2 regions of the Citrobacter sp. GW821-FHT02E08 genome follow, and region 2 is predicted to be linked to the other one. Evidence: predicted binding sites of a transcription regulator. Region 2 holds the regulator's gene; the other holds the start of a gene.

Region 1 (7,570 bases), on a different contig from region 2:
CGGACTGAGCACGTTTCTCGGACAGACCCTGGTTGTAAGCGTCAGAACCGATGCGGTCAGTGAAGCCCAGAACAACAACGGAACCGTCTTTCGGATCCAGGTTGCTCAGCTGGCTGTACATCTGATCCAGAGCCTGCTGGCCTTCTGGTTTCAGAGTTGCTTTGTTGAAGTTGAACAGAACGTCAGACTTCAGAGTGAAGTGCTTGGTCTGTACTTCTGGAGCCGGAGCCGGAGCTACAACTGGAGCCGGTTCACCCTGGCCGAAACGGTAGGAAACACCTACGCTCAGCAGGCCGTTGTCCGGACGACCACCAACGGTGTTAGCGTCACCGATGTTGTTGGTCCACTGGTATTCCAGACGGGTAGCGATTTCAGGAGTAATTGCATACTCAACACCACCTGCGAATACTGGGGATACGCCAGTGTCGTGGTCTTTGAAGCCAGTGTTGTTTTTAGCGTCTGCACGCCAAACCATACCACCCAGACGAGTGTAGATGTCCAGATCGTCAGTGATTGGGTAACCCAGTTTAGCGGTCAGCTGAACGCCCTGAGCTTTGAAAGCGCCGGTCTGAGTGTTGCCTTTGTACGGCATACGACCTAACCAGTCGTAACCCATTTCGAAACCAACGTACGGGTTAACCTGATAACCACCGAACGCGCCTGCGCCCAGCTGGCTTTCTTCAGTTGAACCGTTGTTGTTGATTTGGTTGTTGCCAATGTCATGGAACTGAGACCAGCCCAGTTTAGCACCGGTATACCAGGTGTTATCTTTCGGAGCGGCCTGCGCTACGGTAGCGAAACCAGCCAGTGCCACTGCAATCGCGATAGCTGTCTTTTTCATTTTTTGCGCCTCGTTATCATCCAAAATATGCCATGAATATCTCCAACGAGATAACACGGTTAAATCCTTCACCGGGGGACCTGCTCAATAGTTACTCTACCGAATCTGCGGCTTAGGCCGAACACCCCTGGCGATGTAAAGTCTACAACGTAGTGGAAAACTTACAAGTGTGAACTCCGTCAGGCATATAAAAAAAAAAGGCTTGTATACACATTATTTAACATTTAGAGATGAGAAATTGAGCTGCAAAAATCGCTGAAACCGCTTCTGGCAAGCGTTCGCACCAAAAAAGCCTTAGGCTTCAATACACCGGTAAAGCATGAAAAAAAAATCCAGGATTAATCCTAATTTTACTCAATGATACAAATTAGAGTGAATTTTTAGTCCGGAATGCTGTCTCGTGGCTAAGGAGTGGGCTCGTACCGGACGCATAATAAATCCCATTGCATTTCCCTCATCGGCAGCTTTTACCAGTTGCGTATGCTCTTCTTCGGTCAATTCATCCGACAACCAACCGATCACGACACTGTAATTTCCTGTGCGCAATGCCCGAATCATTGATTCTAAAGTATGGCACGGAGAAAGCTGGTTTATTTGCATCACCTTAGTGAGGGGAAGTCCTGCTGACTGCACCCATTCACGGCTGAGTTTTTGCTGTGGCGTCAGCCAGAGCTGCCAGCGCGATTGCTGCCCTAATTGTTGCAGCAGGGGCAAAAGGAGTAATTGGGTCATCATGGGCTGGTCTTCGCGGTAGACCACTTCACTGATAAGCCCTGCGGTGGAGTTCTCCGAAGAGACACGCGCAATTCGACCGGAAGTGGAAGAGAGCGCCGAAGAACGATTTGCATAACCTGATGTGTACATAATCAATCCAGCCCTGTGAGTTACTGTATGGATATACAGTAACCCTGTGACCAATAAAGATCAACCTTATTTTCGGAAACAGACTCGCAATTTTTATTCGTCGTCGCAGTAAAAACAAAATTCATCTTGCCCCTTTAGAATAAGTTGCCTATTTTCGTCATTAACGGAGTTGTTACTGCAATTTATTTATTTAGCTTATGATTTAAAAAGGATTTTTATGAGAGCACATTCTTATAGTCGAATCTATAAATCTCAAGAATACCTGGCTTCACTGGGCACGATTGGCTACCGCTCGCTGTTTGGCAGTTACAGTTTGAGTATTGGGGATACTGTCTTTGCGATGGTTGCTAATGGTGAGTTATACCTTCGTGCCTGCGAGCAAAGCGTACAGTACTGTGTGAAACATCCACCTGTCTGGCTGACGTTTATGAAGCGCGGACGTCAGGTAATGCTCCACTATTATCGGGTGGATGAAAGCTTGTGGTGCGACCAGCAGCAACTGGTGTGCTTGTCGCAGTATTCGCTGGATGCGGCGGTAAAGGAAAAACATTCCCGTTTTTCGCAACATCGTCTGAAGGATTTACCGAATATGACCTTTCATCTGGAGATCCTCCTGAACGAAGCGGGGATTAAAGATGAGAGCACATTACGGAATCTGGGGGCGAAAATGAGTTGGCTAAGGCTTCGTCATCTTAATAAATCCCTGACGGTGAAAATTCTCTATTCCCTTGAAGGGGCGATTCTCGGGGTACATGAAGCCGCGCTCCCGGCGGCGCGCCGCCAGGAGCTTGCAGATTGGGTTCAGACACTTATGACAGAACAGGGGTATTAGACGGCAGTTGCGTAATCTGTCGTTGCAGACGACCGATCTCAGGGAGCAACGCGATCAGCAAGCCAATCTGCTGCACGACAAGCGGTTCTTTGCTGTCCGGGAGAGGTTCCAGATGCTGAATCCGCTGTTTTAGCCCCTCCAGCGCCTGATGTACCCGTTGTTCGTCTGCGGGCTGATGATGAAGCGCATCATCGACATAGCATACCGCATCGTCCAGCAGGGTCAGAACTTCCTGATTGGTTAACTGCTCACGGTGAGCGCCTAACGCGGAAATGTAGCTGGTAAAAGTATGGTTGAGGCAGAGTAACCGAAACGCGGCCTCACGCGTTTCTGCGGTGACATCGGGCTCGCTCGACATATTGGACACCACCGATGCCAGCTCTGCATCGCGATTGTGTGCATCCCGGCGGGCAATACGGTAGGCCAGTCGATTATCACGACCCTGGTGATATTGTTCGAGGATTGCATCCAGGTAGCGGCAGTTTGCATCTGTCGCGCGTTCCAGAACACGCGGAAGGTTGCGAAAACGCCAGTCTGGCCAGATGAAACTGACGGCAGCCCACGCGATGGCACAGCCAATGAGAGTATCAATGACGCGCGGCAGAGCGACCTCAAAACCTTCTCCCAGCAAGTTAAAGCACAGCAACACCAGTAAGGTAATGAACATCGTGGCATGGGCATACTGCACATTGCGAAATGCGAAAAACAGCACGCCTGTAATTACCAGCAGGATCAATTGCCCTTCGAGGGAGGGAACGAACCACAATATCGGCAAACCAATGGCGACACCCACCAACGTGCCGATAATCCTCAACGCCAGACGATGTCGGGTGGCGTTATAGTTTGGCTGGCACACAAACAGACTGGTAAGCAGGATCCAGTAACCGTGATCCATTCCGGTTATTTGAATCAAGGCATAACCCAGGCAGAGAACCAACGACATTCTTACTGCGTGACGAAACAGGGCGGAATCTGGCGTGAAATTGCGGCTGAACCGTAGCCAGGTATCGCTGAATCCGTGCGGGCTATCGTCTGCCAACTGATTCTCTGATTCATTGCGAGGCATCGCCTGCGCTTGCTCAGATTCAATCGTGGCCAGTTGCGCATCTATTGCGCGTAAGTTTGCGAGTAAAAATCCCAGCGTTTTCAGTAAGTCTGCTGAAGCGCCGCCAGCCCGCATGCGTTCGAGCGCCGCGTCAAGGTGCGTGAATGCACGTTCAAAATGCGGATCATGTTGATATTGCGTGCGCAGTAAAAGGCAGCGCGACAGATGCATACAGGCTTGCCCTTGCATCGACATCAGACGCTGAAAGCGGAACATCACGTCGCTGTGGCGGAAATGATCGCGTAACGTTTGATACTGGATATGCGATGAACTGGCCCGTTCATGAATATCCTGCGCAACAAAATAGTAGTGCAGCGTGCGGCGCGTACCGCGTTGCCCACGGTCGCCACGCAGACGAGTGAGCAGAGAGATTTTAGTCTGGTTCAGCGTCGCCATCAGTTGCCCGTTGGCCAGCGCTAAATCGTACAAAGGTGCCTGGCTCTCATCTTCAATATCCGGATCATATAACCGGGATTTTAATTCCAGATAATGTGCGAGCTGCTCATAGCTGCGCGCCAGATTATCCTGCAGCGGGCGGATAGGGAATAACAGATGCCCGGTCAGCGTAAGCAGGTTGTACCATACAGCCCCAGCCAGCAGAAACAGTGGTTGCTGGTACCACTGCTCGTACAGCGATGCGCCAAGCATGGTGTAGATGGCGATCAGCAATGCGCCAAAAGCAATGGTCGCGTAGCGCTGACCGAGACCGCCGAGCAAAATAAATCCGCTGGTCGATAACGTCAGGCCAATGGCGAAAAGCCAGGGCCACGGAAACAACAATTCCACGGAGGCGGAGGCGATGAAAAAACAGATCAGGGTGATGATCAGATTGCGCAGACGTCCTGCAAGGCGATCATCCAGATCGGTCAACGCAGCGGCCACCATACCCAGCGTTAGGGGTATGGTCAGTTTTACATCGCCCAGCCACCAGGGCAGGGCCGTTGTGCCACACAGCGCGATAAAAATACGCACATAATATAACCAGGTACTGTTCCAGGTGTACCGCCTAAGCAAGGGACTCAACATAAAGGCCATCAGTCCTGATTATTCAAAACGGCGACGCGCATTCGCTTCGCGCGCAGCCTGAGCGGTTTCAACAGTGACCACGCGGCGGCCAACCGGCCAGAGTGCGATGGCGGCAATTTTAAAGTTCGCAATGCCGACAGGGATCCCGATTATCGTAATGCATTGGGCAATACCGGCAGCAATATGCATCAGGCATAACCACCAGCCGAACAGAATCAGCCAGAAAACGTTGAGTAACGTACCGCCCGTATTCATCAGCGCATTTTTGCCCGCTGGGTTGAGTTCATCCACATGAATCGCTTCGTTGCCGTAGGGAAACAGAGAGAGTTTGGTTATCTCCCAGCACGAGCGTGTCAGGGGTAATGTAAAAATCAGAACGATACTGACGAGTGTCGCCAGTAACCAGGCCAGGGTGGTCGCAAAACCCCCCAACACAAAATTTAGGATATTCAGAACGGTACGCATAAAGCCTCGGTCAAATCTGGTTTTCTATGATTCAAGGCAATTGTAACGTTTTTTTGGGCTGGAGCACGTTTTCTCTGGCGGTTACACTGAGAAGTAAACCTCTCGTGTGGATCCGCTGAGTCATGGAACTGAAAGCAACTTCTCTTGGAAAACGTCTGGCACAACACCCTTACGATCGGGCTGTTATTCTTAATGCCGGTATCAAAGTCTCTGGCGATCGCCATGAATATCTTATTCCATTCAATCAGTTACTGGCTATCCATTGCAAACGCGGCCTGGTGTGGGGAGAGCTGGAGTTCGTCCTGCCGGATGATAAAGTGGTGCGCTTGCACGGTACAGAATGGAGCGAAACGCAACGGTTTCACCATCACCTGGAGGCGCACTGGCAACGCTGGAGTCAGGAGATGAGTGACGTTGCTGCACGGGTATTGCAGGAGCAATTAGACCTCATTGCACAGAGGACGGGGGAAAACACATGGTTGACCCGAGAGCAAACGTCAGGAATTCAGCAGCAAATTCGTCGCGCGTTTGCGGCGCTGCCGTTGCCTGTCAACCGACTGGAATCTTTTGAAAATTGTCGTGATGCATGGCGTAAGTGCCTGGCATGGCTAAAAGATATCGAAGGCTGTCGACTGGCGCATAATCAGGCTTATACCGATGTCATGCTGACAAAATATGCGGCGTTTTTCGAACAGATAGAATCGTCCCCGTTGAATCCCGCACAGGCCAGAGCGGTCGTCAACGGCGAGCATTCGCTGTTGGTTCTTGCCGGGGCTGGCAGTGGCAAAACGTCGGTGTTGGTTGCTCGTGCCGGTTGGCTTTTGGCCCGAGGAGAGGCGGCGGCTGAACAAATTCTGCTGCTGGCTTTTGGCCGTAAAGCAGCCGAAGAGATGGACCAGCGTATTCGCGAGCGGTTGCATACTGAAGAGGTCGCCGCGCGAACGTTCCATGCGCTTGCGCTGCACATCATCCAGCAAGGGAGCAAAAAAGTCCCGACGATCAGTAAACTTGAAAACGACACTGACGCGAGACATCAGCTCTTTATTTCGGCGTGGCGACAGCAGTGCAGTGAGAAAAAGGCCCAGGCAAAAGGCTGGCGGCAGTGGCTGGAAGACGAAATGCAGTGGACCGTGCCGGAAGGCAATTTCTGGGATGATGAAAAGCTGCGACGTCGACTGGCACCACGACTGGATCGTTGGGTGAGTCTGATGCGGATGCATGGCGGCACACAGGCCGAGATGATCGCCAGCGCGCCGGAAGCGATCCGCGACCTGTTCGGTAAACGTATCAAATTGATGGCACCGCTACTGAAAGCGTGGAAAAGCGCGCTGAAAGAGGAAAATGCTGTCGATTTCTCCGGGCTTATTCATCAGGCGATTGTGATCCTTGAAAAGGGGCGCTTTATCAGCCCGTGGAAGCATATTTTGGTTGACGAGTTTCAGGATATCTCCCCGCAACGCGCGGCATTGCTGGCCGCGTTGCGTCGGCAAAACCCACACAGCACATTGTTTGCCGTCGGGGATGACTGGCAGGCCATTTATCGTTTCAGTGGGGCGCAGCTTTCGCTCACGACGGCGTTTCATCAAACGTTTGGCGAGGGCGATCGGTGCGATCTTGATACCACATATCGTTTCAACAGTCGGATCGGTGAAATTGCTAACCGCTTTATCCAGCAGAATCCGCACCAACTCGCAAAACCGCTCAACAGTCTGACAACCGGAGACAAGAAGGCGGTCACGCTGCTGGAGGAAAGTCAGTTGGATGCCTTACTGGATAAGCTTTCTGGTTATGCAAAAGAAGATGAGCGGATTCTGGTACTGGCGCGCTACCATCATTTGAAACCTGCCTGTCTGGATAAGGCCGCGACGCGCTGGCCAAAACTACAGCTGGATTTTATGACCATTCATGCCAGTAAAGGCCAGCAGGCAGACTATGCGATCATCGTCGGGTTACAGGAGGGAAGCGATGGTTTTCCGGCACCGGCGCGCGAGTCAATCATGGAAGAGGCCTTGCTGCCACAGGTGGAAGATTTCCCGGATGCGGAAGAGCGGAGGTTGCTGTATGTGGCGTTGACACGTGCCCGGCATCGCGTGTGGATTTTATTTAATAAAGAAAATCCGTCTTGTTTTGTCGACGATCTGAAGCATCTGGATGTGCCGGTAGCGAGGAAACCTTAAGAAACAGGCGGCAAACGCCGCCTGTAGGCTTATGGCTTGAGGCGTTCGGCCAGGTAGCGCTCATAATCCGGGATCAAAATATCCACTTCATCACTGAAATTCGACGACTGGATAATAAAATCGGCGGTAGAAACGTTGGTGGCAACCGGGATATTCCACACGGTTGCCAAACGCAGCAGCGCTTTGACATCCGGATCGTGTGGTACCGCATTGAGCGGATCCCAAAAGAAAATCAGGACATCAATTTTCCCTTCAGAAAT
Region 2 (7,570 bases):
GATGACGATCCTGCTGTCGGTCGCCGCGCTGGCTCTGGCGTGGGTCTATCCTTTCATGAAACGTTACACGCATTTACCGCAGGTGGTGTTGGGTGCGGCGTTTGGCTGGTCGATACCGATGGCGTTTGCCGCCGTCAGTGAGTCAGTTCCGCTGAGTTGCTGGTTGATGTTCCTCGCCAACATTCTTTGGGCAGTGGCTTACGATACGCAATACGCCATGGTGGATCGGGACGATGACCTGAAAATCGGTATTAAATCAACGGCCATTCTGTTCGGTCAGTATGACAAGGTGATCATTGGCATCCTGCAGGTGGGTGTGTTGGCCTTGATGGCGCTGATTGGCTGGATGAACGGTCTGGGACTGGGGTATTACTGGTCGCTGCTGGTGGCTGGCGCCCTGTTTGTGTATCAACAAAAACTGATTGTGCACCGTGAACGCGAAGCCTGTTTTAAAGCATTTATGAATAACAACTATGTTGGCCTGGTGCTGTTTCTGGGGCTTGCGATGAGTTACTGGCACTTCTGATAAAAAAGCCCGGTGGCGCTCGCGCTTACCGGGCCTACATTATTGCGCAGAACCGTAGGCCGGGTAAGGCGAAGCCGCCACCCGGCTTTTTAACATCACTCGTCCTGCGTTGCGCTTTCTATGGTTAAACGCACATCTGAGGTGATCAGATTAGCCAACATCTGATAAACCTTCATCGTCTCTTCAGGCTCCGCATCACCGGTATCGCTGATGTACTTCTCATCACGCAGGGTCAACACCAAAGAGCTGAATACCGCTTTGTCGAAGAACTCCGGCGCGTTGATCCCGTGCAGAACAGAAAGACGCTGAGCTACGGTGCGGCTCTCTTTTTCCAGCGTGCCGCGGTTGATCGACGGATTTGCGCTCAACAGCCAGAAGGTGATGGCATAACGTTGCAGAGTTTCACGCGCACCCGCTGCCAACAGTTGCAGCGTACGGGAATGTGCCGGGTTGATATTCAGCTCTTCATTCTGGACGGTAATCAGTCCCTGACGCTGCATTTCGCTTATCAGTGCGTCGATGACGCCCGCCAGTTCATCCCGCTCCCAGCGCAGGAACAGTTCTGCTTTCAGCATTGGGTAGAGAATTTCAACATGCTCAAGCAGCGCGTCGCGGGAGATGCGACGATGCTGGGTCACGATGGCCGCCATCAGTGAAGGCAGAACCAGCATATGCGCAATGTTGTTGCGATAGTAAGTCATCAGTACCGCCTGCTCGCGCGGAAGAATGATGATATCGCCGATGGTATCTTTCTCGACCTCGAACTTGTTCATTTGCAGCGCGTGGTCAATCAGCGCGCTGGCGCTGACCGACGGAACCGTAGAGTCGGTGGAATACGGGACATTGCGCATTAGATCCAGATAACACTCGAGCTGCTCTGTCAGTTGCTCGCGCGTTAACGAACGCTGACGGGATGCGAGCAACGCGGTGCAACACAGGTTCATGGCATTTGCCGCGCCCGCTTTGTTAATGCGGACCATCAACTCAGCGGCGATACCATTGACCGTTGGCGTCAGCCAGGCGGGACGCACGGCTTCGATCGGATCGATAGATTCACGCCACTCAGGAACATGTTGGTTCAGGTACGTCATCAACGGCATCGGTTCGCCAAAGTTAACGTAGCCCTGACCCAGATTACGCAGCTTGCTCAAGCCACGCAGCATTTGCGGCAGGCTCTCTTTTTCTTTCGTCGCGCCACGCAACTCTTTGGCGTAAGTCCCCACTTCCATTACGTGCTCGTAACCGATGTAAATGGGGACCAGGGTGATCGGACGCGTACCGCCGCGCAGCATCGCCTGAATGGTCATCGACAGGGTGCCGGTTTTCGGATCCAGCAGACGGCCAGTACGGGAACGCCCGCCTTCCACAAAATATTCCACGGAATAACCACGGCTAAACAGCTCGCCGAGATATTCGCGGAAGACGGTGGAGTAGAGTTTGTTGCCCTTAAAGGTACGGCGGATAAAGAACGCGCCCAGGCGGCGGAAAATCGGGCCAGCTGGCCAGAAGTTCAGGTTGATACCGGCAGCGATATGCGGCGGCACCAGCCCCTGATGATAGAGCACGTACGAGAGCAACAGATAGTCCATATGGCTGCGGTGGCAGGGCACATAGACGATTTCATGCCCATCGTGCGCCAACTGGCGTACACGCTCTGCGTTGTGGACATTGATCCCCTGATACAGTCGGTTCCAGGTGAAACCCAGAATGCGGTCAGTCAGGCGAATCATCTCGTAGGAGAAGTTGGCGGCAATCTCTTCCATCAGCGCAATGGCGTTCTGCTGCGCTTTTTCATGGGAGATTTTTTTGCTGCGCGCTTCGTCTTCTACCGCGCGCGCAATGGCTTTTGACGCCAGCAACTTGTTAAACAGATCCTGTCGGGCAGGCAGACGAGGACCGACCGCCGCCAGACGCTGACGGGCGAAATGCATTCGCGCCACACGCGCCAGTTTTTGGGCAATAATTTTGTCGGTTCCGTGCTCGTCAGCCATCCGTCGTAAGGAAACGGAAGGCGAGAAACGGACAAAACTGTCGCGCCCCAGCCAGGAAACAGCAAAGAATTTCTGTACGCCATTCAGCATACGCAGAGGGGGATTTACCTCACCCTTTTCACGCCCCGGAGAGCGGCCGAACATCACCGATACCGGCACCATCTGTACATCCAGATCTGGATTACTGCGGTGAAGGTCGAGGTAATTGTGAAAGAGTTTGATCGACTCTTCTTTCGGCGTGTAGTAGGTGAATACGCGCGGGCCGCCGTGAATAAACACATAACGCGGCAGCAGAGTTCCGTCGATCTCCAGCGGCTCTAACGGGTCGGGGAGATCGTGCGCCAGGCATTGGGCACGCAGCGTCAGCAAGTCTGCTTTTGAGTTGTACGGTAAAACGTACATAATGGGACGAGATGTATCGAGCCCCAATTCCGGAGCGGGTTCCGCCGGAATAGACTTGCTTTTTACCAGTACGGTTAATGGTAAATTCAGTAATTTGTAGTAAATTCGTGGCCAGCCAGACATAAACGATGTAAAGCCTCTGGTTAATAATGCAAATGCGCTGCAAGGATATCAGAAAGTCTAGCGAATTTCTGGTGTATCCCGTCATACTTCGCGCCGCTGTAACCCGAATTTTGTGGGTTAACGATATAATGTCATTGACGCTGATAATGCAAAAAGGTTCTTTTGATGGCTAATAATACCACTGGACTCACCCGAATTATTAAAGCTGCTGGTTATTCCTGGAAAGGTTTTCGTGCTGCATGGATTCATGAAGCGGCATTTCGTCAGGAAAGTGTTGCTGTGCTGTTGGGCGTGGCGATTGCCTGCTGGCTGGATGTGGATGCCATCACGCGTGTTTTGTTGATTGGTTCTGTCATGCTGGTGATGATAGTGGAAATCCTCAACAGCGCGATTGAGGCGGTGGTTGACCGTGTTGGCTCTGAACACCATGAGCTTTCCGGGCGGGCGAAAGATATGGGGTCAGCGGCAGTATTGCTGTCGATCTTTGTCGCGATGATCACCTGGGGAATCCTGCTGTGGTCGCATTTTAGATAAGGCTTCCATAATCCGATAAATCTCTTGTTTTTTGTGCCGCTTGTGGTTCCAAAATCGCCTTTAACTGTATATACTCACAGCATAACTGTATATACACCCAGGGGGCGGAATGAAAGCGTTAACGGCCAGGCAGCAAGAGGTGTTCGATCTTATTCGGGATCACATCAGCCAGACAGGTATGCCACCGACGCGTGCGGAGATCGCGCAGCGTTTGGGGTTCCGTTCCCCAAATGCGGCTGAAGAACACCTGAAAGCGCTGGCACGTAAAGGGGTCATTGAAATTGTCTCCGGTGCCTCTCGCGGTATCCGCCTGCTGGTGGAAGAAGAAGAGGGTCTGCCTTTAGTAGGTCGCGTGGCGGCAGGGGAACCCCTTCTGGCACAGCAGCATATTGAAGGCCACTATCAGGTCGACCCGTCGCTGTTTAAACCTAATGCCGATTTCCTGCTGCGCGTCAGCGGTATGTCGATGAAAGATATTGGGATTATGGACGGTGATTTGCTGGCGGTACACAAAACCCAGGACGTGCGTAACGGCCAGGTCGTGGTGGCGCGTATCGACGATGAAGTCACGGTTAAGCGCCTGAAAAAACAGGGCAATAAAATCGAACTTCTGCCAGAAAATAGTGAATTCAAACCGATTGTGGTTGACCTGCGCGAGCAAAACTTCACGATTGAAGGGCTGGCAGTCGGCGTCATCCGTAACGGTGAGTGGTTGTAATATTGTTTTGATACAGTGGCGCATCTCGCGCCACTGTTTGTTTTAACTCCTTCTCAGGCTTTCCTGCATGCCTTTCTTTACCTCTTCCGACAAAGCACTCTGGCGTCTCGCGTTACCGATGATTTTCTCCAATATCACCGTTCCTTTGCTGGGACTGGTGGATACTGCGGTCATCGGGCATCTGGACAGCCCTGTTTATCTGGGCGGTGTTGCCGTGGGCGCAACGGCAACCAGCTTTCTCTTCATGCTGTTGCTTTTCTTACGCATGAGCACCACCGGGCTGACGGCTCAGGCGTTTGGTGCCAAAAATCCCCAGGCGCTGGCACGCGCGCTGGTGCAGCCACTGATTCTGGCGTTGGGGGCGGGAGCTTTGATCGCGTTGTTCCGCACGCCAGTCATCGATCTTGCATTGCATATCGTCGGTGGAAATGAAGCGGTGTTGGTGCAGGCGCGACGTTTTCTGGAGATCCGCTGGCTGAGCGCTCCGGCATCGCTGGCGAACCTGGTGCTGCTGGGCTGGCTGCTGGGCGTTCAGTATGCCCGCGCACCGGTGATCCTGCTGGTTGTCGGCAACGTTCTCAATATTGTGCTCGATCTGTGGCTGGTGATGGGTTTGCATATGAACGTGCAGGGCGCAGCGCTGGCGACGGTGATTGCAGAATATGCCACGTTGTTGCTTGGGCTGATGATGGTGCGCAAAGTGCTTACACTGCGCGGCGTGTCATCCACGATGCTGAAACAGGCCTGGCGGGGGAATTTCCGCCGTTTGCTGGCACTTAACCGGGATATCATGCTGCGTTCGTTGCTGTTGCAACTGTGCTTTGGTGCGATCACGGTTCTCGGGGCGCGACTGGGCAGCGACATCATTGCGGTGAACGCTGTTCTGATGACCCTGCTGACCTTTACCGCCTATGCCCTTGATGGATTTGCTTATGCTGTCGAAGCGCATTCCGGGCAGGCGTATGGCGCACGTGACGGCAGCCAGTTGCTGGATGTCTGGCGTGCTGCATGTCGGCAGTCAGGGATTGTGGCGCTGCTGTTTGCCCTCGTTTATGCCCTGGCGGGCGAGCAGATCATCGCGTTGCTAACATCGTTGCCGCAAATTCAACTTTTGGCCGATCGCTACCTTATCTGGCAGGTGGTGTTGCCGTTAATCGGTGTCTGGTGTTATTTGCTGGATGGCATGTTTATCGGGGCGACGCGTGCGGCGGAAATGCGCAACAGTATGGCCGTTGCGGCGCTGGGATTTGCCCTCACGCTGTGTGCGTTGCCCTGGCTCGGTAATCATGGGCTGTGGCTGGCGTTAGCCGTTTTTCTGGCGCTTCGTGGACTCTCGTTGGCCTGGATCTGGCGACGTCACTGGCGGCATGGAACCTGGTTTGCCCGAGCGTGATGGTTAAAAGTTCCGAATATCAAAATGAACATGGGATCACTGACTACAATTAATCTCACGTCCAGCAGAAAACGTAGTGTATTTGGGCGAAGCAATATCGCTAATCACCACTAATCATGAGGACTCGATGATGAATAAAGACGAAGTCAGCGGTAACTGGAAACAGTTCAAAGGGAAAGTGAAAGAGCAATGGGGCAAGCTGACCGATGATGATATGACGGTCATTGAAGGTAAGCGCGACCAGTTGGTCGGTAAGGTCCAGGAACGTTACGGTTACGCCAGAGACAAGGCGGAAAAGGAAGTGAGCGACTGGGAAACGCGTAATAAATACCGCTGGTAATCAGCCGCGGTGACCCGAAAGTACAAGGATGTACAGTCCATTGGGCGGTTTTGCCGCCCAACCCGCTTAACGCGGTTTTTTCTTCACCAGAATCGAATGATCGTGCTGGCACTCTTCTGGATGGCGACACGCTTCAACTTCGACGCACGCCGGGCATAATCCGTGTGCTTCAATTACGTTATGACGCAGGGCAAAACCCATTTTTGCCGCCAGCGTATGCATAATATCTTCCACGCCCTCGGCGCTTTCTTCTTTTACCACGCCGCACCGGTCACAAATGAACATGGCTGAACTGTGGGTTGGCTGATCGAACAGATGGCAGAGCACATAGCTATTGGTGGATTCGACCTTGTGCACAAAGCCTTGCTCGAGCAAAAAATCAAGCGCACGATACACCGTAGGCGGCTTGGCCTGCGGCTCTGTTTCACGTAGCAGATCCAACAGGTCATAGGCGCTGATGGCCCCTTGTTGCAGGCTCATCAAACGCAACACTTCGAGGCGCTGAGGAGTGAGTCGCACATTGCGCTGCGCACAGATTTTCTCAGCTTGCGCCAATAGGTCTTGTGTTGTGGTCTTTTCCATTTGGCACCCCGGAGTACGTGAAACGTTAATCCCTTACTTTATCATGTTCTTCTTAAAACACCGAGATCCCCCACCGTGTGCTATACCTGACCCATTGCACACTGGAAAACCAAAATGAAAAGACCTGATTGCATTCGTCACTGGCGCGACGCAGAAGGCGCTGATGACTCTACCTATCCTGATAGCGATGAGCTATTTTCCATCGGCGCGCCGCTGGCGCGAACGCTCGGACTGCGTCGGCTTGGCATTCACCATGAACGCCTCCCGCCGGGTCGCCGTACCTCCTATCCGCATGCGGAAAGCGACGAAGAGGAGTTCATTTATGTGCTGGAAGGTTATCCCGAAGTCTGGATAAACGGCTATCTGTGGAAATTAGAACCCGGAGACAGCGTTGGTTTTCCGGCGGGAACCGGGGTGTGTCACACCTTTATCAATAACACCAGCGCAGAGGTTCGCCTGCTTGTCGTCGGGGAGGCGAATAAAAAACACAATCGCATCTATTACCCGATTAATCCGGTGTATGCCGCCACACGAGAAGACCGCTGGGTTGACCATCCGCCGCAGTTTTTTGGCCCGCACGACGGAAAACCAGGGCGAAAATAGTACCGTTCTTCGTCGTTGAGCATCGGGCTGGGACGGTCTGCGCCGTCGGCCCGGCTCACACGCAATGCAGCCATCTGCGTGCGGTCTTGCCTCTCTGGTTTTGCTTTATGCTATAGTAGCGCCCCTTTTTCAGAATGCTTAATTAATCGCCATGCCAGAAACTTCGTCCCCCGTTTTTCCTGCCCATCGTTTTTCTATCGCGCCGATGCTCGACTGGACGGACAGACATTGCCGCTATTTCTTGCGCTTGCTCTCCCGCCAGACGCTGCTCTATACCGAAATGGTCACGACCGGTGCGATCATTCATGGCAAGGGCGATTATCTGGCGTACAGCGACGAAGAGCATCCGATCGCGCTG

The links. The regulator LexA, encoded in region 2, represses DNA repair genes until DNA is damaged. The targets are predictions, from matches to a motif close to TNCTGTATGTACATACAGNA.
Region 1: the regulator LexA is predicted to act here: its motif matches at 1,727-1,746, upstream of sulA (SOS-induced cell division inhibitor SulA).

The regions. Positions count from the first base shown of each region.
Region 1 covers NZ_JBWKVL010000006.1:11,305-18,874, reverse strand. Annotated here, with positions in the region: gene ompA (porin OmpA) at 1-841, opposite strand, end outside; gene sulA (SOS-induced cell division inhibitor SulA) at 1,196-1,705, opposite strand; gene AC07UY_RS10045 (TfoX/Sxy family DNA transformation protein) at 1,923-2,537, shown strand; gene yccS (YccS family putative transporter) at 2,515-4,668, opposite strand; gene AC07UY_RS10035 (YccF domain-containing protein) at 4,687-5,133, opposite strand; gene helD (DNA helicase IV) at 5,256-7,310, shown strand; gene mgsA (methylglyoxal synthase) at 7,340-7,570, opposite strand, start outside.
Region 2 covers NZ_JBWKVL010000012.1:35,143-42,712, forward strand. Annotated here, with positions in the region: gene ubiA (4-hydroxybenzoate octaprenyltransferase) at 1-526, shown strand, start outside; gene plsB (glycerol-3-phosphate 1-O-acyltransferase PlsB) at 622-3,042, opposite strand; gene AC07UY_RS15485 (diacylglycerol kinase) at 3,208-3,576, shown strand; gene lexA (transcriptional repressor LexA) at 3,686-4,294, shown strand; gene dinF (MATE family efflux transporter DinF) at 4,362-5,687, shown strand; gene AC07UY_RS15500 (CsbD family protein) at 5,818-6,027, shown strand; gene zur (zinc uptake transcriptional repressor Zur) at 6,094-6,609, opposite strand; gene AC07UY_RS15510 (cupin domain-containing protein) at 6,724-7,212, shown strand; gene dusA (tRNA dihydrouridine(20/20a) synthase DusA) at 7,364-7,570, shown strand, end outside.